Regions from separate parts of the Streptomyces colwelliae genome, predicted to be linked through region 1. Evidence: riboswitches for the same ligand, from Rfam matches in the RefSeq annotation. Region 1 holds a riboswitch; each other region holds the start of a gene.
The links. A riboswitch is a leader RNA that binds a small molecule or an ion and turns the genes downstream of it on or off. The one in region 1 is predicted to bind cyclic di-AMP.

Region 1 (5,527 bases):
GCAGACGCGCTTGGCGCCTCCCGCCACTCCGGCCGCCGCGGCCTTCGAGGCAGCGTCGGGTTTCAGCCACGTGTACTTCAGGATCTCGGCCTTGGAGCCGAGCCGCTGCGAGCAGTACGAGCAGTCCTCGGGGCACAGGCCGGACTTCAGGTTGACGAGGTAGTTGAGCTTCACCCGTCGGCCGAACCAGTGCCGGCGCACCTTTCCGGCCGCGGCCACGACATCGAGCAGGTCGTCGTCCGAGGTGGCGAGGACGGCGAGAGCTTCCGCGCGGGTCGGCAGCTCGCGCCGAAGCCCCTTGTCCACGAGCGTGTTCAGCAGGTCCATGAGATCCGATCCTGTCCTACGGGACCGCTTGCGGCCAAGGAGAGAACGAACAAGACATGGGGCTGGGCGTGTGGGTATCACCACACCATGGGGGGCTCGTCGTCCGATTAGTGTCTGTGCACTGCCTACAAAAGCCCCGGAGGAACCATGGCGTTCGGCTGGATCGACGAGCAGGCGGAGCAGCGCCGTCGCGCCGGGCTCGTACGCACCCTGCGGCCCCGTCCCGCCGACTCGCCGCTCCTCGATCTCGCGAGCAACGACTACCTGGGTCTGGCGCATCACCCCGAGGTCGTCGAGGGGGCCGCCGCCGCGGCGCGGACCTGGGGCGGGGGGTCGACCGGGTCGCGGCTCGTCACCGGTACGACCGAGCTGCACGCCCGACTGGAGCGCGAACTGGCCGAGTTCTGCGGGTTCGAGGCGGCCCTCGTCTTCTCCTCCGGCTACGCGGCCAACCTCGCCGCGGTCACCACGCTCGCGCCGCACGGCTCGCTGATCGTCTCCGACGCGGGCAACCACGCCTCGCTGATCGACGGCTGCCGGCTGGCGCGGGGCGCCACCCAGGTCGTAGGACACGCCGATCCGGATGGTGTGCGCAAGGCGCTGCGGACGCACGAGGGGCAGGCCGTCGTGGTGTCCGACTCGGTGTTCTCCGTGGACGGGGACGCGGCGCCGGTGGACGCGCTCGCCGAGGCGTGCCGGGAGTCCGGGGCCGGGTTGCTGCTCGACGACGCGCACGGGCTCGGGGTGCTGGGCGACGGGGGGCGCGGGGCGCCGTACGCGGCGGGGCTCGCAGGCGCCGAGGACGTGGTCGTGACAGTGACGTTGTCCAAGTCGCTGGGCAGTCAGGGCGGTGCCGTGCTCGGGCCGGCGCGGGTGATCGACCATCTGGTCAACGCGGCGCGGACGTTCATCTTCGACACGGGACTGGCGCCCGCGGCGGCCGGTGCGGCCCTGGCCGCGCTCACCCTGCTGCGGCGCGAACCCGAGCGGGCTGCCCGGGCCCGCGCCGTGGCGAGTGAGCTGCACACACGTCTCACCGCCGCGGGTCTGGAAGCGGTACGTCCGGACGCCGCCGTGGTGTCGGTGCGTGCGCCGTCCCCGGAGGCGGCCGTGCAATGGGCGGCCGACTGCCGTACGGCAGGGCTGGCCGTGGGCTGCTTCCGTCCTCCTTCCGTGCCCGACGGCATCTCACGGCTCAGGCTGACCGCCCGAGCGGACCTCTCCGGGGCCGAGATCGAACGCGCTGTACGTGTGATCGGCGAGACGCGACCATGAGTCGGCGTGACACGGTCGTGAGTCGCTGAGGGCCGAATCGGTCAGTGGAACGCGCTGAGGAAGCCCGTCCAGCTCTCGGGGGAGAAGAGCAGGGCGGGTCCTTGCGGGTCCTTCGAGTCGCGTACGCCGAGCAGCCCCGCGCGGGGGCCTGAGCGCGGACGTGCCGCCTCGACGCAGTTGTTCGCTCCCGTGCTGTAGCTGCTGCGCAGCCACCGCACACCGGACAGTTCAGAACTGGAAGGTACGTTCCGAGGCAGTGCAGACATGGTGCCTCCTTACGCGCCGTCACCTATCCCGGCGATGTAATCCGACGAATCCTCGGGCGAAAGGGCGTGGAACTGAAGGGTGTTGAAGGCCTCGCTGTAGGCCTCTAGGTCTTCTTTCCGTTCGAGGTAGAGGCTACTCGTCAAGTGGTCTAGAACAACCACATCCAGATCAGAAGTGCTCGGAAAGGAGAAGATAACGAAAGGCCCGGTGATGCCGATGTGTGCTCCTGCGGCGAACGGCAGTACCTGAAGCCTCACTTGGGGCAGCCGGGCGGCCTCCACGAGCCGGTCCAGCTGACGTGCCATCACCCCCGGCCCGCCGACCTCGCGCCGTAGCACCGCCTCGTCGAGGACCACGCTCAGGGCCAGCGGCGGATCCGCGCGCAGCACGTCCTGCCTGGCCAGCCGCACCTGCACCAGCGCGTCGAGCCGCTCGGGCCCGTCGTTGTCGAGGCCTCCCACGGCGGCCCGGGTCACCGCCCGGGCGTACTCGGGCGTCTGGAGCAGCCCGGGGACCACCGAGGTCTCCAGGGTGCGGATCGCGCTGGCCTGTGACTCCAGACTGATGAAGTCCCGGTAGGCGGGCGGCAGTACACCGCGATAGGCGTGCCACCAGTGGTGCCGGCCGCCGCCGTCGTCGGAGCCCGCGAGCACGAGCAGCATGTCCCGAAGTTGTGGGTCGCCGACCTGGTAGGCGTCCAGGAGTAACCGGACGTCGGGCGGTTTCACGCCACTCGCGCCGGTCTCGATGCGGCTCACCTTCGACTGGTGCCAGCCGACCAGCCGGGCCGCCTCGCCACTGGTGAGCCCCGACTCCGCACGCAATGCGCGCAGTTCCGCGCCCAGTTTCCGGCGGCGCACCGCGGGACCGTACTGCATGGGTTTCTCCTTACTCCTTCCGAGCCGCCCAAATACGGTCTGGGGTCGCAGAGTTCACCGCTTCGAGCGACAGATATATGCATATCTTGGTGGATCGGCACCGTTACCGACGCGGGAATGGCAGTCTGGCGAAGAAGCACCAGTCCGGGACCGTACTCGAACCATCCGCTCCGTGTCGGACACCGGTCCCGCGGGAAAGGGACGACCGCGCCATGGCAGACCATCTGGAAGCATCCGTCACTCTGCCGAGCGATCCCGCCTCGGTCTCCACCGCCCGCACCTACGTGGTCGGAACCCTGGTGGAATGGGGGCTTCCGGCGGACACGGAGGTCGCCGACACCATCCGCCTCATCGTCTCCGAACTCGCCACCAACGCCGTACAGCACACCTTCGGGCAGTCACCCACCTTCACGGTGGACATCGAGCTGGAGCGTGACGAACGGCTGCGTATCGGGGTCACCGACAGCCATCCCCGGTTCCCCAAACGCCTGCCGGCCGCTGTCCAGCAGGACAACGGCCGGGGCATGGTGATCATTCGCTGGCTGACCGCGGAGTGCGGCGGAAAGCTCAAGGTCCGGCCCACCCTGGAGGGCGGCAAGACGGTCTCCATCGAGGTGCCCTGGACGGTACCGGCCCGGCCGGTGACGGCCGCGGGCCAGCAGGAGCCGTAGAACAGCGTGGTGAACGTCCCTGGACACCCGAGGGGGTGGCGGCCTGTCAGGTGGCCGCCACCCCCTCGGGAGATTCGGACGGGCCCTACTTGACCCGGCCGTACCAGACGCTCTTGGTCCAGATCTTCTGCAGCCTCACCACGTCCCCGGTCTTCGGGGCGTGCCAGATCTTTCCCTTACCGGCGTAGATGCCGACGTGGTAGACGCTGGAGCCCGAGTGGAAGAAGACGAGGTCCCCGGCCTTGCGGCTCTTGGCCGAGATGTGGTGGGACTTGTTGTACTGCTGGGCCGCCGTACGGGGCAGTTTCTTGCCTGCCTTCTTGTACGAGTACAGCGTGAGCCCCGAGCAGTCGAAGCGGCCCGGTCCGGTGGCCCCGTACCTGTACGGGGCGCCCTTCTTGGACGCCGCGACCTGGAGTGCCTTCGTCGCCGGTGTCGCGGCCGCGGCGTCGGATGCGACGCCTGGTATCACGACGGAACCGCCAACAGCTGCGATGGCGAAGGCCGAGGCCGTACCGGCCCGGACCATCAGCGACGGGACACGATTGAGCGCAGTCATGCGCAACCCTTCGTCAGCCGCCTGTGAAGGATGACCTGTCGGATTCGGGCTGGCGAAGTTGCCCGGCCGCTGACGCGGCTTCACCCCAAGGGCTGCTCGACCCGGTCATGGCGTGACCGTCCCGGCGACCCGTCGTGCTTGGGTCCTCCACTCCTGCCGATGCAATCCTGTCGACCTGTCATCCGGGCGGCGGCAGGACTCGGCGTCCGCCCGGATCGCCCCGCCGCTGCGGCGGGGTCTTGTCGTCAGACAGGGATCTTCACCTATGAATGTCCGAAAAGCCCAACGGAACCGGGGATTTGTGGGGTTACTCACCACTCACCCGTTCGGCTGAACGCATCGGTGTTCGAGGGAGTGTTGAGGGGGGTGTGACGCTCGGACCAGCACCGGAACACTTCATACGGCCCTCGGGCTACGCGTGTTGCGCAACCCGGACGGCCGCATGGACGGAGGAGCGACTACGCCGATCGGGGGTACGTCGTTCGGCCCGTTTCGACACGGTCCAGGGCGGCTCCGCGTCCCTCAACTGTCGGAGGGCGAGGGCAGGGTGACGCGTGCCGTGCGGCGCTCCCCGTCCAGCACGCGCAGCGCCCGCGCGAGGGTGGGGGCGTGCAGCTCGGTCTCGCCCCGCTGGTGCATCAGCGCCAGCGCGTCCCGCAGCTCGGTGGCCTTGGCCACGAGCGCCTGAGCGGCCCTCAGACCACGGTACGTGTCACCGTGGTGCGCCGGGTTGATACGGCCCAGCAGGTCGGCCACATCCAGATAACGGTCGATCAACTCGCCCTCGGCGCGCGTCAGTGCGGGCAACGGCGGCAGTTCCGGCGGCAGCATCGTCGGCTCACTCCCCGCCCGGCTCGGTGAGCGAGGTCTTGCGGGTCGTCACGATCCGGTCCACCAGCCCGTATTCCAGGACCTGTTGGGCATCCATGATCCGGTCCCGCTCGATGTCCGCGCTCACCTGCTCCACCGTCCGGCCCGTGTGCAGGGCGAGCAGCTCCTCCAGTTGGGACCGGGTCCTCGCCAACTCCTCTGCCTGGATGGCGAGATCACTCGCCTGACCCTGGATCGCCTCAGGGAACGAGGGCTGGTGGAGCACCACCCGCGCACCCGGCAGCGCGGACCGCTTACCCGGGGTGCCCGCCGCCAGCAGCAGCGCCGCGGAGGTGCCGGCCTGGCCCAGGCAGACCGTCTCCACGTCACAGGTGACGAACCGCAACGTGTCGTAGATCGCCGACATCGCGGTGAACGATCCGCCGGGCGAGTTGATGTACAGCGCGATGTCCCGGTCCGGTGCCTGGTACTCGAGGTGCATGAACTGGGCCATCACATCGTTCGCCGAGATGTCGTCGATCGGCGTCCCGAGAAAGACGATCCGCTCCTCCAGCAGCTTCGAGTACGGGTCGAGTGTCCGGTGGCCGGCGCTGGTGCGCTCGGTGAACTCGGGCAGGACGTGGCGGGCGGACGGTCGGGTCATGGAGTAGCCCCTCTCTAGGTCCCTGTGATTCTGGCGGGCTCTGTAAAAAATGTACAGGACGTACATGACGTTATGA
Region 2 (5,527 bases), on a different contig from region 1:
CGATCGCGGTGGCCGCGGGCCTCGCGGTGATGGCCGCCGCGCCGTGGCTGCGCCGCACGATGCACCCGGTCCACTGAAGCCAACGGAGCCCCAGGGGTCACGTCATGCACATCCGAACCTCCTTCCCCTACGAGACGGCCCACGAGGACCTCCGTATCCCGCTGCCCGACGGAACACGCCTCTACGCGCGCGTGTGGCGCCCGGTGACGGACGAACCCGTACCGGCGCTCCTCGAGTACCTCCCGTACCGCCTGACCGACTGGACGGCGCCCCGCGACGCCCAGCGCCACCCCTGGTACGCGGGCCACGGCTACGCCTCCGTCCGGGTCGATGTGCGCGGGCACGGCAACAGTGAGGGTGCCCCCGGCGACGAGTACGACGCGCAGGAACTCGCCGACGGCGTAGAAGTGGTCAACTGGCTTGCCGCGCAGCCCTGGTGCACGGGCAAGGTCGGCATGTTCGGCATCTCCTGGGGCGGCTTCAACTCCCTCCAGATCGCGGCCCTCGCGCCCGAGCCGCTCAAGGCGATCGTCACGGTCTGCTCGACGGACGACCGCTACGACAACGACGTGCACTACATGGGAGGTTCCGCCCTCGCGGTCGACCTGCACGCCTGGGCGGCCACCATGCTCGCCTTCGTCGCCCGCCCGCCGGACCCCGAGTACGCGGGCCTCGTCTGGCGCGACACGTGGCTCAAGCGCCTCGAACAGATCGACCCGTTCATCCACACCTGGCTCGCCCACCAGATCCGCGACGACTACTGGAAGCACGGCAGCGTCTGCGAGGACTACGGCGCGATCGACGCGGCCGTCCTCGCGGTGGGCGGCTGGCACGACCCGTACCGCGACACGGTCCTACGGCTCGTCGAACACCTCCCGCCGGACCGCGTACGCGGCCTGATCGGCCCGTGGTCGCACCAGTACCCGGACCGCGGCCTGCCGCCGGGCCCCGCGATCGGCTTCCTCCAGGAGACCCTCCGCTGGTGGGATCAGCACCTCAAGGGCATCGACACAGGAGTGATGACGGACCCCCTCCTCCGCGCCTACGTCAGCGACTCGCACCCTCCGGCCACGGTCTACGACACCCTGCCGGGCCGTTGGGTCGGCGAGCCCGCGTGGCCCTCGCCGCACGTGAAGACGACGACGTACGGCCTCCGGGGTGCCCCCGTGATCGTCCGCTCCCCCATGCACACGGGCGTGGACGCGGGCCGTTTCTTCCCCTTCGGGAACGACGCCGACCTGCCGCCGGACCAGCGGGACGAGGACGCGCGCTCCGCGTGCTTCGAGTTCGAGGTGCCGGCCGAGACGTGGGTGCTGGGGCGGCCGAGGGTGCGGCTGCGGCTGACCTGTGAGGTGCCGCGCGGGCAGGTGATCGCCCGGCTGTGCGACGTGGCCCCCGACGGCGCCTCGACCCTGGTCACCCGGGGTGTGCTGAACCTGTCGGCGCGGCATGGGCGGGACCGGGCGGTGCCGTGGACGCCGGGCACCACCGAGGACGTGACCTTCGAGCTGAACGGCATCGGGCACGCGTTCCCGCCCGGGCACCGCATCCGGCTCGCGGTGTCGTCGGCGTACTGGCCGTGGATCTGGCCGCAGCCGGAATCGGCGGCGGGGTTCACGCTGGACCCGGAGGGGAGCGCGCTCGAACTCCCGGTGCGGGAACAGGAGTTGACGGAGGACATCCGGTTCGACGAACCCGAGGAGGCCGAGCCCCTCGGGGTCAACTACCCGGCCACGCTGGACGAACCGCGCCCCGAGCGGCTGGTCGTACGGGATGTCGCGAAGGGCGAGTGGCGGCTGGAGGTGGACCCCCGGTACGGCGGCACGCGCGTGTACCCGGACGGGCTCGAGTTCACCGAGGACGCGTTGGAGACGTACACGATCGACGAGTCGGATCCGCTGTCGGCCCGCACCCGCTCGGACTGGTCGATCCGGCTGCACCGGCCGGAGCTGGGGTGGGACACGACCGTGCGGACGCGGTCGGAGATTACTTGCGACGAAACGGAATTTATTACCTCGAACGAGGTCATCTGCACCGAGGGCGAAGAAGTGATCTTCCACCGCACATGGGAGAAAAGGATTCCGAGAACTGCCAGTTGAGGATGAATGCCCGATTTGCCGTTCTTAATCCTCCCGTGAGTTGGGTCACGCGTTTCTGTGCGTGCCCTGTGTCCTGGTCTGCCCGCGTTTTCCCTTACGGCATTTGACAGTTGACCCTTGGCTCACGCAAAGGATCAAGTGCCTCATACGCCTCAGACCAAGGTCAATAGGGGTTAGGTGTGATTCCGCCACTTGTTCCGGACATGTGCTCTCGCATAGTTTCCCGGCCTGTCGAGCGGAACGCCGAATCCTGCCGCCGCCCGGCATCCCAGTCACGAACTTCTCGCACGGCAGGAGCGGGGGAACCAGGTAAGCCGCCGGGCCGGTCGTCATGACCGGAACGGCTTGGGGTTAAGTCACGTCCGTCAGGGCGTGGCCGGGCACCTCCCAGCCCGAACCCGACAGCTCACCTCGCAGGCGACGGAGAGGAACCTCGTCATGCCTGCATCCGCTCAGTCCCGCCGCGCCCGCCTCGTCCGCCGTGCCGTTCTCACCGGTACCGGTGTCGCGATCCTCGCGCTGCCTGTCGTCGGTGCGACCACCGCGTCCGCGGCCACCACGTCGACCACCGCCGCCTCGACCACGCTTGCCGGGTACCCCAACACCCTTGACGGGTGGATTCGGGAGTCGCTCGCGATCATGGCGCAGAAGGGGATTCCGGGTACGTACAACGGGATCTACCGGAACGTGATCCGTGAGTCTTCCGGGAACCAGTACGCGATCAACAACTGGGACTCCAACGCGGCGGCGGGTACGCCGTCGAAGGGGTTGCTTCAGGTGATCGACCCGACGTTCAACGCGTATCACGTTGCCGGGACTTCGTTTGACCCGTATGACCCGGTTGCGAACATCACCGCTGCTTGTAACTACGCCGCCGCGGTGTATGGCTCCATCGACAACGTGTACGGGGCTTACTAGAAATCGTTGGATCAGCCACGACGGGTTGTTTGTTTGACTGCCGCGCCGTCGTGGCTGGTCGCGCAGTTCCCCGCGCCCCTAAAAGCAGGGCGTTCTAGCTGAACAATCTCTCAAGTACCAGGGCGATTCCGTCGTCCTCGTTCGAGGACGTCACCTCGTCGGCTACCGCCTTGAGTTCGGGGTGGGCGTTGGCCATCGCCACTCCGTGGGCCGCCCAGTCGAACATCGGGATGTCGTTCGGCATGTCGCCGAAGGCGATGGTGTCGGACGGGGACAGGCCCAAGTGGCGGGCGGCGAGGGCCAGTCCCGTTGCCTTGGTGATGCCGAGTGGCTGGAGTTCGACGGTGCCGGGGCCCGACATGGTGACCGAGGCCAGGGAACCGACCACCGAGCGGGCCGTGGACGCCAACTCGTCGTCCTCCAGGGCGGGGTGACGGAGCAGCACCTTGCTGATGGGTTCGCACCAGAGGTCGTCCCGCTTGCCTACCCGTACCGCGGGGAGCGTGGGGTGCGGCATCAAGTAGCCGGGCTCGATCAGGGTGAGGCCGTCCACGCCGTCCTGGTCTACCGCCGCGTACACCTGGCCCACCTCCGCCTCGATCTTGCCGAGCGCGGTCTCCGCCAACTCCCGGTCCAGGGTGACCGACCAGAGCAGACGGTCCGCGCCGGCGTCGTACAACTGCGCGCCCTGTCCGCACACCGCGAGCCCCCTGCTGCCGAGGTCGTCGAGGAGCGGTCGCACCCTCGGGGCGGGCCTGCCGGTGACGACGAGGTGCCGGGCACCCGCCGCCGCCACCCGCCGCAGTGCGGCGAGGGACCGGTCGGAGAGTGTGTCGTCGCCGCGCAGCAGCGTCCCGTCCAGGTCGGTGGCGATCAGTGCATATGCGAGGGGTGCGGCCATGATCAGAGAATACGGATGGAACGCCCCACCGACTCGACACGAACCGGACGGCTCCTGCCTTCACATGCGTTGACCCGTGTTCCGGTTGGTTTGACAGTTACGGCCGTTATGCCGACTCCCGTACCACCAGTTCCGTAGGCAGAATCACGCCCGCCGTGTCCTCGCCGGCGATCTGGGCCAGCAGCATCCTCACCATCTCGGCGCTGATGCGGTCGTAGGGCTGGCGCATGGTCGTGAGGGCCGGGGTGATGGAGGTGGCCGCCGCCGAGTCGTCGAAGCCTCCGACAGCGATGTCATCCGGGACCGAACGGCCGGATTGTTGGAGGGTGTTGACGACGCCGAGGGCCATCAGGTCGGAGGCTACGAAGACCGCGTCTATGTCCGGGGCCTGGGCCAGGAGTCTGCGGGCCGCTTCCTCGCCGCCCGTGCGGCGGTAGTCGCCCTCGACCACCAGGGTGGGGTCGTGCGGGAGGCCTGCCTCCGTCAAGACGTCTCGGTAACCCGCCAGGCGGTCGGGGCCGCCGGGGGCGTCGAGCGGGCCGGTGACCATGGCGATGCGGCGGCGGCCGGCGGCGATGAGGTGGCGGACCATCTCCTGGGCGCCGTCGCGGTCGGCGGCGGCGACGTAGCTGTACTTGGAGGCTTTGCCGAGCGGTTTGCCGCAGGCCACCAACGGGATTCCCGCGTCCCGGAGTTCGGCCGCGACCGGGTCGCCGCTGTGGTTGGAGACGAGGAGTACGCCGTCCACGTGGCCCGAGGTGATGTACCGGGTGAGGCGGCGGCGTTCGTCCTTCGACGAGGCCAGCATCAGGAGCAGCGGGATGTCGTGCCGGGCCAGGTGTTCGGTGCAACCCCGCAGCAGGACATTGAAGTTGGGGTCCTCGAAGAACTTCTCCTGAGGCTCGGTGAGGAGGAACGCCACCGAGTCCGACCGTCCGGTGCTCAGGGAGCGGGCGTGCCGGTTGACGACGTAGCCCGTCTTCCTGATCGCCGTCTCCACCGCGGTGCGGGCGGCGGGTGAGACGTAGTGGCCGCCGTTGAGGAACCGGGAGACGGTCCCCCGGGAGACCCCTGCCTCCCGGGCCACGTCGTGGATGGTGGGTGGTTTGCGGCGTCCGTTCGGACTGGTGGTCATGTTCCTCGTTCTGCCCGTTCGGGTGCGGTGGGGGGAGGTAGGGCTTCGGGTTCGCTCAGTGCTTGCGCCTCACGCCTTTACCGATCCGCTCAGCAGATCCAGGGACCAGAAGCGCTGGATCACCAGGAACAGCGCGATCAGCGGCAGGATCGCGAGGAAGCAGCCCATGATGACCAGGGTGTAGAGCGCGGGCTGCGAGGCGCCCTGGTTGAGCAGGGTGTAAAGGCCCAGCGTGATCGGGAACTTGGTGTCGTCCGCGAGCATGACGTACGGCAGCAGGAAGTTGTTCCAGATGCCGACGAACTGGAACAGGAACACCGTGATGAGCCCCGGCATCATCATCGGCACCGCGATCCGCGAGAAGATCCGCCACTCGCTCGCGCCGTCCATGCGGGCGGCTTCGAGGAGTTCGGCGGGCACGGAGGCGGCCGCGTAGATACGGACGAGGTAGACGCCGTAGGGAGAGAGGATCGA
Region 3 (5,527 bases), on a different contig from region 1:
CGCCAGCGCCCAGGGCAGCTGCTCGGCAAGCAGCGTCACGGCGCCGCTGGAGAGGAGCCCGACACCGCCGCCCAGCGCCACGAACCGGGCGAAGGAGGCGAGCGGACCGGGAGCGGCCGGGGTCCGGGGCGCGTCGTCCATGGCGGTCTCCATCCGCTCCGTACGCTGCGCCTCTGGATGCGACCGCGTAAGTTTGCTTGACTTACTCAACTATAGCGGATTGATTGAGTTACGCAAGTACATTTTCGCGGCGGGGGACCACACCCACAGGTGGACTCCGTACAATGCGGCCTGATCATGGGTGAGTTACTGGTGAGATGCGCGACGTTCAACGTGCTGCACGGTCGGCAGATCCAGCCGGACGGCCGCCCGGACCCCGCTGCCCCCGGCGATCCCTCGGCTCCCCTCGCCGAAGCCGTCGCGGGCCTGGACGCCGACGTGGTGGCACTCCAGGAGATCGACTGCCTCCAGGAACGGTCGGGCGCTGTCGATCAGGCAGCCGTCGCGGCCGAGGCGATGGGCGCGCGGCACTGGCGCTACGCGACGGCGCTGCACTGCCGCTCCGTGCCGGGCCGGGGCTGGGTCCTCGACCCTAGCGAACCCGGGATGCGCGTCTACGGCCCCGATGGCCGGCAGCCCGAAGTCCCTTCGCACGGACTGGCGTTGCTGTCCCGGCTGCCGGTCCACGAGTGGCGGGCCCTACGGCTTCCGGCGGCCCCCTTCGGTATGCCGTTGCGGGTCGCCGGGCGGGCCGCTCCGGTGCTGGCCCGGGATCAGCCCCGGGCCGTCCTGGCCGCCGTACTGGAAGGACCACAGGGCCCGTTCACCGTCGTGGCCGTCCATCTGTCGTTCGTGCCGGGGTGGAACATCGGGCAACTGCGCACCGTGCGCCGCTGGATCGCCGATCTGCCCCAACCCCAGGTGCTGATGGGCGACTTCAACCTCTTCGGAGCGCTTCCCCGGCTCACCCTGAACGCGACCGCGCCGCGTGGCTGGCGGAGTTCGGCCCGGCCGGCGACCTTTCCGTCACACCGGCCGCTCGTCCAGCTCGACCACATCATGACGACGGGGCTCGGCGAGGACGCCGTAGGGACGGTGTGCGTCCCGAGGACGGCGATCTCGGATCACCGGCCGCTGGTGGTGGAGCTGTCGCTCTGAGTCAGTTCCACAAGGGGTAGGTCACGGTGTGCTGGAACTTGTCCGGCCTCGCGCCGGGGTACGTCAGGGTGATCTCGCCGTACTGCCGCACCTGCGGATGCCGCTTCCAGGTCTGCGCGGAGTCGAGCCGGACGGTCACCGGGAACGAGTGGAACTTGCCCACCGCGCAATAGGGCTTGCAGTCGTTCACCCAGTTGACGCCCGTCGCCGTCGCGGAGTCGGCGTTCCAGGACGTCCAACGCAGCGACGCGAGGCGGCTGTTGCCGTCGCCGCAGGCGAGCATGAAGTCGGTGGGGCGCACCTCGGGGTGCCACAGACAGTCGACGAGCACGGGATCCTGGAGCTGCCGGTGGGCCGCCACCGGCACCGCGGTCGGGGCCGCCGACGACGTACCGACGGTCGGCCCGAGCAGGGCTGCGGCACAGAGCGTGACGATTCCGACCATGGTGTGTTTGTACATGTCCGCTCCCGGCCGCCTGTTCGTCCTCGTCGCCCCGCACCCGCACCGGCGGTGGGCCCGCCTGCCGGGGCACGGTCGTCGTGTCTCTGTCGACGCTACGACCGTGCCCCAGGATGCACCACTCGTACGGATCAACGAGGCGGTTGGCCGGGAGTGTCGCGGGGTGTGCGGTCAGGGCCGGGAAATGCCCGGCCCCGATCGGATCAGGCGGGCCGTACGGCGCCCCGGATGGCGGCGGCACCGGCGTAGAAGATCGACTCCTCGCGTATCGGCGTACCCGGGCTCGGCGCGTGGATCATCAGGCCGTTGCCGGTGTAGAGGCCGACGTGGTCGATGCTGTCGTAGAAGAAGATCAGGTCGCCGGGGCGGATGTCCGTGAGCGGGACGAGGGCGCCGGCGCCCGACTGTTCCTGGGCGGTGCGCGGGAGGAGGACGCCCGCGGCCTTCCAGGCGGCCTGGGTGAGGCTGGAGCAGTCGTAGGCGTCCGGTCCCGCCGCGCCCCACAGGCACGGCCTGCCGATCTGTGCGCGGGCGAAGGCGAGCGCGGCGCTGGTCTTGCTGAGCGTGCTGGGGTCCTGCGGTGCGGCGGGTACGGCCGCGGCGGGTGCCGGGCTGATGGTCGGGGCCGCGGGGAGAATGATCTCCGGGGGCATCGTCGGAGCCGTGGGCAGGGTGAACTCGGGAGCGACGGCCGGGGCCGCGGCGAAGGAGACCTCGGCGGCGGGCGGGGCCGGCTGCCACTCCTGCTGCGGCGGGCGCCAGTCCGGCTCCGGCGTGGTGTACCCGGTGGGCTGCTGGGGCACCATCGGAATCTGCCCGGTGGACCAGGCGGGTTGCTCGGCAACCACAGGGAACTGCCCGGTGGACCAGGTAGGCTGCTCGGTCGCCATGGGAACCTGCCCGGTCGACCAGGCCTGTTGCTGGGGCACGATGGGCATCTGCCCCGTGGACCAGGCCTGTTGCTCGGCCACGACGGGCATCTGCCCGGTCGACCACATCTGCTGTTCGGGGACCATGGGCATCGACCCGGTCGACCACGTCGTCTCCGGGGCGGACAAGCTCGTCTCCGAGGGCGGCCAAGTAGCCATCGCCGGGGCCGGTTCGGTGCGCGGAGCGGCGATGTACGGGAGCAGCTCCAGGTCCGCGGTGAGCGGGTCGAAGGCCGGCGCCGGGGCGGCCGCGACGGCGAACTGCTGCGGTTCCACGGCGGGCGTGGGCGGCACTTCGATCGCGGGCACGGGCGGCAGGTCGAGGACGGTGGCCTGGGGCATCTGAGCCATCTGCTGCATCTGCTGCATCTGCTGCACCTGAGGCAACTGGGGTGTCTGCGGTGCGGCGGGCGGCAGCGTGGCGATGGGTCCGGCCGTCAACTCCGCGACAGGCGCCGCGAGTTGCGGGGCGGCGAGCTCCGGTGCGGTGGTCCCCACGGTCAGTTCGGCCACGGCGCGGCTGGGCTGCGCATCGAGCGCTCGGGCGCCGCCCTCGGGCTCGGGCCGTCGCTCGGACCGCTCGGGCCGGGGTGCCGCCGAGCGGGCGGGAGTCCTGCCGGGCGGCAGTTTCGCCGGTACGGTCGGGCCCACTTGGGCGCGAGCGCGGTCGAACAACTGCCGGGTGACGGCGTCCTGGGCGGGATCGGAAGGACGCGACGCGCTGGGACGGGGCTCGGCACGCTGGCGTGGAGCGCCGGACATCTTGCGTGTGGCGTTGTAGTTTCCGGTGGCCGTCTCGGCCCTGTCGTAAAGGGAGTTGATCCGCCGCTGGACTTCGTCACGGCTGGGTCGGTCGTCCACGGTGGGGCCACTGCCTCCGGTGCGCGTACTTCGTTCTGCCGGCATGGCAGACGTGCTCCTTCCGTAACGCGCCTACCGAGTTAGCTGTCGGGTTCGGGCGGCCGATCACGGAAGGATTGCCCTACGACCCTTGCCCGGAGAGGCAGTTGGGCCGATTCACCCCAAGTCGGTTGGGTCCTCGGCTCCGGCTGTCGCGAGCGACACACCGGACTCGGCGCAAACCGTGCGGCCCGGCGCTGATCGCCGGAGTAGGTCGTACGGTCTGAGCGTCAACTTAGCCAACGTGTGTGCCTCGTGTGAAGGTTGAAGCGCGATATGTCCGATACGTTTTTGTGACCTTTACCTCGCTCAGACACTTCACCTGGGTGCATCGAGCGTTCATGGGCTCACCGGGCCGGGTGATCCATATGAGGTCGCTATGAATTTTTGGGACGGTTGAACACAGCGGCACCCGGCTCCGTATTGGGACGGGGGATTTCCATGCCGGGACGATCCGGGCCGACCGATACGTGTAGGAGCAACTTCCTTGGCACGCAACACGCGCAGACGCCCCACAGGCGCACGACGCGCGACGATGGCAGCAGTCGCCCTGATGCTGGGCGGCGGAGGACTGGTGGCGGCGAACGTCTACGCGTCGGCGTCCGAAGGGGGTTGGGGCGGTGATGCTGCCCAACAAGGCTCTCCGGATGCGGCATCGGACGGCGCCACGATCGACTGCCCGGACATCGGCACCCAGTTGACAACGGTCCCCGACGAGGCGAAGACCGAGGTCGACACCCAACTCGCGCTTCTGGACCAGCAGATAACCGAGGCCTACCAGAAACTGAAGGACTCGGCGGAGTCCATACGCCAGGACGCCTCCTTCGCCGACAACGCGATCATGAATCCGTTGAAGGAGAAGCGCGCCGCGACCATCGGACGGATCGACGACGCCATCGCGCGGGTCGGGGACCGCCCGGAGGGCCTCGACGCACTCGCCGGCTGCACCCTGATCGCTCCCACGAACGGCGACCAGAACGGCGATCAGAGCGGCGACCAGGACGGCAGCGGCGACGACCAGGGCGGCCAGGACCAGCAGCAGGGCGACGGCCAGGATCAGCAGGGCGGCCAGCAGTCCACCAATGGGCCCGTCGCCTCGGACTACGCGGACATCACCTCCGTACAGCCCAACGTGAACGCTCCGCAGGACCAGGCCGACGCCTCCCGCGGCACGTTCGTCACCGCGTGCGGGGTGAACGAGAACGGCCTGTTCAACTCCGACAACGTGATCGTCGCGCCCGGAGTCACCAACGGCGCTCACCACTTCCACGACTACATCGGCAACCAGTCCAACAACGCCTTCGCCAGCGACGACGATCTCGCGAAGGCCGACACGAGCTGCGAGAACCCGGGCGACAAGTCCACCTACTACTGGCCCGTGTTGCGCCTCCAGAACGGCAAGCAGGAGCAGGACGCCGACAAGCCCGGCGGCGGCACCGAGGGCAACTCCGGTGAGATCGTCACCGCGAAGGCGGCCACGCTGACGTTCGTGGGCAACCCGAAGAGCAAGGTCGTCGAGATGCCGCGCCTCCTGCGCATCATCACCGGCGACGCCAAGGCCTTCGTCAACGGCCCGGCCAACGCCAACGCCTCCTGGAGCTGCACCGGGTTCGAGGACCGGCAGCTCAAGGACAAGTACCCGCTGTGCCCGGCGGGCAGCGACGTGGTGCGCACCTTCAAGTTCCAGAGCTGCTGGGACGGCCGCAACATCGACAGCGCCAACCACCGCACCCACGTGGCCTTCGAGGCCGCCGACGGCTCCTGCCCGGCGGGCTTCGAGGCCATCCCGCAGCTGGTACAGCGGATCGTCTACGACGTCGACGCGCCGAGCCTCCAGGACGGCGGCAAGACGACCCCGCTGTTCGCGGTGGACTCCTTCCCCGAGCAGCAGCACAAGCCCGTCACCGACCACGGCGACTTCATCAACGTCTTCGACGAGGGCCTGATGAAGGACATGGTCAACTGCATCAACAACGGCGAGAAGTGCGGCGCCGGGACGGGCAACGACCCCGGGGGCTCGGGCGACGGCTCCGGTGACGGCTCCGGTTCGGGTGGCGGCTCCGGGAACGGTGGGGGTTCC
Region 4 (5,527 bases), on a different contig from region 1:
CTGCCCCTGGAACGGCAAGGCCGCGCACGGCTGTGTCGAGGAGCGCGAGGACGCGATCGCGGCGTACACGCAGGCCCTGCTGTTCAGCATCACCGGGAAGCAGCATCACGCGCTGAAGGCGCGGGAGATCATGGACGACTGGTCGGCGAAGATGAAGGAGCACACCTCCGACGACGCCGGGCTCCAGACCGCGTGGGCCGGTTCGACGTGGGTGCGGGCGGCCGAGATCGTGCGGTACGCGCCCGGCGCCGGATGGCCGGCGGACCGGGTGAAGCGGTTCGGGACGATGCTGCGTACCGCCTACGAGCCGGAAGTCACGAAGAACCTGCCGGACTACAACGGCAACTGGGATCTCGCGATGACGGACGCGGCGATCGGCATCGCCGTCTTCCTCGACGACCACAAGGCCTTCGACGCGGCCGTCGAACGCTTCCGTGACCGCGTGCCCGCCTACTTCTACCTCGCCAAGGACGGCAAGGTGCCGCTCACCCCGGCGGGCTCGAAGCTCACCACCCCGCAGAAGCTGACGACGTACTGGTTCAAGCAGACGACGTTCAGGGACGGCGTCGCCCAGGAGACCTGCCGCAACTTCAAGCACGTCGGGTACTCGCTGGCGGCGACCGCCCACATCGCCGAGACCGCCTGGCACCAGGGCGTCGACCTGTACGACGGGGTCAAGGACCGGCTCAAGGCCGCCCTCGAGTTCCACGCCCGCTACCAGCTCGGCGAGCCCGCGCCCGCCTGGCTGTGCGGCGGCAAGGTCGACCGGAACATGGGGCCCGACCTGGAGGTCGCCGTCAACCACCTGGAGGGCCGGCTCGGCGTGAAGGTGCCCGCCGCGCACAAGCTCGCCGAGTCCACCCGGCCGGCCGGCAGCGACGACCTCTTCGTCTCCTGGGAGACCCTCACGCACGCCGGGAACACCGCCGACTGACGGCGGACTGAAACCTGTGTGACTTCGGACCCCGCGGATGGCGTATAGTTGCAATCACAACGGCGCGGGGTGGAGCAGCTCGGTAGCTCGCTGGGCTCATAACCCAGAGGTCGCAGGTTCAAATCCTGTCCCCGCTACTAAGGCCAAGGGCCGGAATCCAGAAATGGATTCCGGCCCTTGGTGTTTCCCCCCTTTTTTGATCCCCCCGATCGGCCCATACCGCTCGCCGCCCTCCCCCCACCAGGAAAAACTGGATCCGTGGAGGAGGAGGGTCCGTATGTGCGAGCCGGCGGGCGCCTGCCCGGCGATCCCGTGCCCGACCCGGGCCTCGGCCCCGTCGAGGGACGCCGGATCTCCTGCGCCCGCACCTTCGCCCACCAACTGCCGGCGCTGCTGCTGATCGCCGGGGCGTTCTACGACTACCTCACCCCGCGGGACTTCACCGCGGCCCCGTTCTTCACCGCCGCCCCGCTGGTCGCCGCCCCGCTCTACTCGCGGCGCGGCACCGTGCTCACCGGCCTGGTCTGCGTCGCCGTCGTCCTCGCGATCCACATCAAGCTCGGCATCGTCCTCCACACCGACGCGATCACCGAGACGGCCACCGTCGCGACGGTCGCGGTCCTCGCCGTCCTCATCAACGCCCTGGTCCGCCGCAGCAGCGAACAGCTCGCCTCCGCGCGCGAGATCGCCGAGGCCGCCCAGCGCGCCGTACTGCCCGAACCGGCCGAGCGGATCGGCGGGTTCGAGATCGCGGCACGGTACGAGGCGGCGCAGGAGGGCGCGTTCATCGGCGGCGACCTGTACGCGGTGCAGGACACCCCGCACGGCGTACGGCTGGTCGTCGGCGACGTGCGCGGCAAGGGCATGGGCGCGGTCGCCGCCGTCGCCGTGGTCATCGGGGCGTTCCGGGAGGCCGCCGAGCAGGAGGCGACCCTGGAGGCGGTCGCCCAGCGGCTGGAGCGGGCGCTGGCGCGCGAGGGCACCCGGCGCGATGGGCTCGACGCGTTCGAGGGGTTCACCACGGCCGTCCTCGCCGAACTCCCGCATGGCGACGGCGTCGTACGGATCGTCGACCGGGGGCATCCGCCGCCGCTGCTCCTGCACGAGGACGGCGCCGTGCGCACGTTGCAGGTCCAGGAGCCCGCACTGCCCCTGGGAATGGGCGAGTTGGGGGTCTGGCCCGACCGCGCCGAGGAGTTCGCGTTCCCGGGCGGGGCCACTCTCCTCGTCCACACCGACGGGCTGTCCGAGGCGCGCGACTCCCGCGGTGTCTTCTACGACCCCGAGGAGCGGCTGGCCGGCCGGACCTTCCGGAGTCCCGAGGCGTTGCTCGGCATCCTCGCCAAGGAGGTGCGCCGGTACTCGGGGGGTGGCATGACGGACGACATGGCGATGATCGCCGTAAGACATCCATAGACGGACATCCGCGGCAGCTGTCACCGGGGGTGATCGGGTGAGCGCCCTCCGCATAACAACTGACATCCCGTCAATACCTGTGGGAATTCTGAGACTTGGCCAACTCGCCCGTTTTTCGCCGGTGGTGGGCCGTTCGTCCAGCAAGGAAAGGTTAATGATCAAGCCGAACAGCTTGGAAACGGGCGCCCGTGTCTATTAACGTTCGATAACGCAGCGCGGTCGTCCCAGCCGTCACAAGAGATGGCTCCGTGCGCACGCGCCGAATCCCGCAAGGGAACCGGGGAACCACCACTTGGGGTGAATCGCTCGTCGACCGCCGTGGCAACACGGCCGGTTTACGCGCGTAGGAGACCTTCCTGCTCCGAACCCGTCAGCTAACCCGGTAGGCGAGAAGGAAGGAAAGGAGCACGCCCACGTGGCGTCCAACCAGGCTGCCCCAGAAGCCCCTGTCGTCTACGGCGGTTACCGCCCCGACGAGGGCCCCTGGGAGGAGTGGAATCCCAGCGCGGAGTCCGTACCTCCCAACCGCGGCAAGCACCGTGTCGCCAAGCAGCGTGGTGGCGGGGGATTCGCCCGCAGCTCCACCGTCCTGGGCGTCGGTGTCATAGCCGCCGTCAGCGCGGGCGGTATGGCCAGCGCCAACACCGGCAAGCCGCCGGTCTCCATCTCCATGCCCGACCTGCCCTCCGTGGGCCACCTGCTGGACGACTCCTCCAGCAGCACCCCCAAGGGTTCCGCGACCGCGCTCAGCAGCGTCGGCGTGACCACCACCGAGACCGCCAAGGGCGCCTCGGACGCGGGCGAGCTGCTGCGCAACCGGATCATGGCGCAGGCCGAGTCGCAGCAGGTGCAGGTCGACGGCAAGTCGAAGGCCGCCGTCGAGGCCGCCGTCGCCAAGCAGGTCGACGACGCCGCCGCCAAGGCCGAGAAGGACGCCGCCAAGAAGGCCGCCGACGCGAAGGAGGCCGCGGAGGCCGCCGCCAAGAAGAAGGCCGAGGCCGCGAAGCTCGCCGAGCTGGCCAAGCAGTACACGCTGCCGGTCGGCTCGTACACGATCACCGGCACCTTCGGCCAGGCCGGCTCGATGTGGTCCTCCGGGTACCACACCGGCCTCGACTTCGCCGCTCCCACCGGCACGCTGATCAAGGCGATCCACAGCGGCACGGTCACCGAGGCGGGCTGGGCCGGGTCGTACGGCTACCGCACGATCCTCACCCTCGACGACGGCACCGAGCTGTGGTTCTGCCACCAGTCCTCGATCAACGTCAGCGTCGGCCAGAAGGTCTCCACCGGCGAGGTCATCGGCCGCGTCGGCGCGACCGGCAACGTGACCGGGCCGCACCTCCACCTGGAGGTGCACATCAACGGCGCCGCCACCGCGAGCGACCCGGCGCCCTGGCTGCGCAGCAAGGGCCTCAACCCCTGAGCGTCTGGAATATCCGGTTCCGGCCCGGCCGTTGAAGAGAGTCATGACTTCTCTTCGCAAGCTGGGCCGGTCCGATCTCGAGGTCTTCCCGCTCTCCCTCGGCGGCAACGTCTTCGGCTGGACCGCCGACGAGGCGACCTCCTTCGCCGTCCTCGACGCGTACACCGCCGCGGGCGGCAACTTCGTCGACACCGCCGACTCGTACTCGGCGTTCGTGCCGGGCAACCAGGGCGGCGAGTCCGAGACCATCATCGGCAAGTGGCTCAAGGCCCGCGGCAACCGCTCCGACGTCGTCATCGCCACCAAGGTCAGCCAGCACCCCGAGTTCCAGGGGCTGAGCGCCGCCAACATCAAGGCCGCCGCGGACGCGTCCCTGCGCCGTCTGGGCACGGACCACATCGACCTCTACTACACGCACTGGGACAAGGTCGAGGTCCCGGTCGAGGAGATCATCGGCGCCCTGGACGAGCTGGTGAAGGCGGGCAAGGTCCGGCAGATCGCCGCCTCCAACATCTCCCCGGAGCGCCTGAAGGCATCCCTCGACTTCTCCGACCGCGAGGGCCTGGCGCGCTATGTCGCGATCCAGCCGCACTACAACCTGGTCTCGCGCGACACCTACGAGGGCGAGCTGAGCGAGGTCGCCGCGCGGAACGGCCTGTCGGCGCTGCCGTACTTCGCGCTGGCCGCCGGATTCCTCACCGGCAAGTACCGCCCCGGTACGAGCGTGGAGAGCGCGCGGGCGGGGCGCGCGGCGCAGTACCTCGAATCGGAGCGCGGCCAGAAGGTGCTGACCGCCTTGGACGAGGTCGCCCAGGCCCATGAGGCGCCCGTGGCGACGGTGGCCCTGGCCTGGCTCGCCGCCCGGCCCACCGTCGCGGCCCCGATCGCCTCCGCCCGCACGGTCGACCAGCTCCCCGCACTGCTGGGCGTGGCCGAACTGGAGCTGACGGACACGGAGCTCGCGAAGCTGACGGACGCCTCGGCCTGAGGGCCGTCAGGACCGGTACGGGTTGTACAGGGGAGTCCCGTACGACCCGTACACCGGCGGCCACGGCGGCACCACCACCGGCACCGGCGGCGCAGTGCGCCGCGCCGCGTAGTCCAGCGCGGGCCGCGCCACCTCCCGGCGCAGCCCCAGCTCGTGCAGCAACTCCCTTTCCCGTACGGCGAAGTCGGCGCCGGCGCGGCCCCGCGCGGCCCGGTGCCGCAGGAACGCCAGGGAGGTCGCGTACGCCTCGTACTGGGCGACCGAGCGGGCCGCCGGCCGGCCGAGGTGGTGACGGGCGTACTCGCGGGCCAGCCGGCGGGCCTTCATCGAGCCGAGCACGAAGGGTTCTGACGGGGGCAGCCAGCCCGCGTAGACGTAGACGGGCAACTCCTCGCGCACGGTGCGCAGTTCGCGCTGCCGGGTCCAGACCGCGAGCCAGGTCAGCAGGCCGAACATGGGGACCATGAAGACGCCGTAGACCTCGAAGAAGCCGTACTGGCCGAACGTCGAGGAGCCGTTCCAGATCGCGTGCATGCCCATCGCGAGGAGCAGGCCGGTCAGCGGGACCAGGACGCGGCGGATGTGCTGCCGGTCGGGGGAGAGGGCGGCGATGCCGAAGCCGATGCCGGTGAGGACGGTGAACAGGGGGTGCGCGAAGGGGGACATGACGATGCGCACGAAGAAGGTCGCCGCGGTGACGGAGGTGAAGCCGCGGTCGCCGGTGAGCTGGTCGGTGCCGAAGGCGGTGCCGAGGTAGAGGATG

Region 2: another riboswitch for cyclic di-AMP. It lies ahead of ACNFOC_RS31905 (transglycosylase SLT domain-containing protein); the one in region 1 lies ahead of ACNFOC_RS27190 (C40 family peptidase).
Region 3: another riboswitch for cyclic di-AMP. It lies ahead of ACNFOC_RS00790 (C40 family peptidase); the one in region 1 lies ahead of ACNFOC_RS27190 (C40 family peptidase).
Region 4: another riboswitch for cyclic di-AMP. It lies ahead of ACNFOC_RS41535 (M23 family metallopeptidase); the one in region 1 lies ahead of ACNFOC_RS27190 (C40 family peptidase).

Annotation. Positions count from the first base shown of each region.
Region 1 covers NZ_JBLTJC010000142.1:15,215-20,741, forward strand. Annotated here, with positions in the region: gene bioB (biotin synthase BioB) at 1-327, opposite strand, end outside; gene ACNFOC_RS27170 (8-amino-7-oxononanoate synthase) at 475-1,602, shown strand; gene ACNFOC_RS27175 (DUF397 domain-containing protein) at 1,644-1,868, opposite strand; gene ACNFOC_RS27180 (helix-turn-helix domain-containing protein) at 1,878-2,747, opposite strand; gene ACNFOC_RS27185 (ATP-binding protein) at 2,960-3,418, shown strand; gene ACNFOC_RS27190 (C40 family peptidase) at 3,504-3,977, opposite strand; cyclic di-AMP (ydaO/yuaA leader) riboswitch at 3,981-4,160, opposite strand; gene ACNFOC_RS27195 (hypothetical protein) at 4,500-4,808, opposite strand; gene ACNFOC_RS27200 (ATP-dependent Clp protease proteolytic subunit) at 4,816-5,451, opposite strand.
Region 2 covers NZ_JBLTJC010000188.1:8,812-14,338, reverse strand. Annotated here, with positions in the region: gene ACNFOC_RS31915 (peptide MFS transporter) at 1-77, shown strand, start outside; gene ACNFOC_RS31910 (CocE/NonD family hydrolase) at 105-2,099, shown strand; cyclic di-AMP (ydaO/yuaA leader) riboswitch at 2,363-2,534, shown strand; gene ACNFOC_RS31905 (transglycosylase SLT domain-containing protein) at 2,538-3,017, shown strand; gene ACNFOC_RS31900 (HAD family hydrolase) at 3,112-3,918, opposite strand; gene ACNFOC_RS31895 (LacI family DNA-binding transcriptional regulator) at 4,025-5,053, opposite strand; gene ACNFOC_RS31890 (carbohydrate ABC transporter permease) at 5,123-5,527, opposite strand, start outside.
Region 3 covers NZ_JBLTJC010000002.1:48,326-53,852, forward strand. Annotated here, with positions in the region: gene ACNFOC_RS00775 (GtrA family protein) at 1-153, opposite strand, end outside; gene ACNFOC_RS00780 (endonuclease/exonuclease/phosphatase family protein) at 298-1,158, shown strand; gene ACNFOC_RS00785 (hypothetical protein) at 1,160-1,618, opposite strand; gene ACNFOC_RS00790 (C40 family peptidase) at 1,822-3,453, opposite strand; cyclic di-AMP (ydaO/yuaA leader) riboswitch at 3,462-3,635, opposite strand; gene ACNFOC_RS00795 (DUF1996 domain-containing protein) at 3,983-5,527, shown strand, end outside.
Region 4 covers NZ_JBLTJC010000323.1:6,055-11,581, reverse strand. Annotated here, with positions in the region: gene ACNFOC_RS41550 (alginate lyase family protein) at 1-934, shown strand, start outside; tRNA gene ACNFOC_RS41545 (tRNA-Met) at 998-1,071, shown strand; gene ACNFOC_RS41540 (PP2C family protein-serine/threonine phosphatase) at 1,193-2,350, shown strand; cyclic di-AMP (ydaO/yuaA leader) riboswitch at 2,598-2,754, shown strand; gene ACNFOC_RS41535 (M23 family metallopeptidase) at 2,766-3,776, shown strand; gene ACNFOC_RS41530 (aldo/keto reductase) at 3,820-4,764, shown strand; gene ACNFOC_RS41525 (PrsW family intramembrane metalloprotease) at 4,771-5,527, opposite strand, start outside.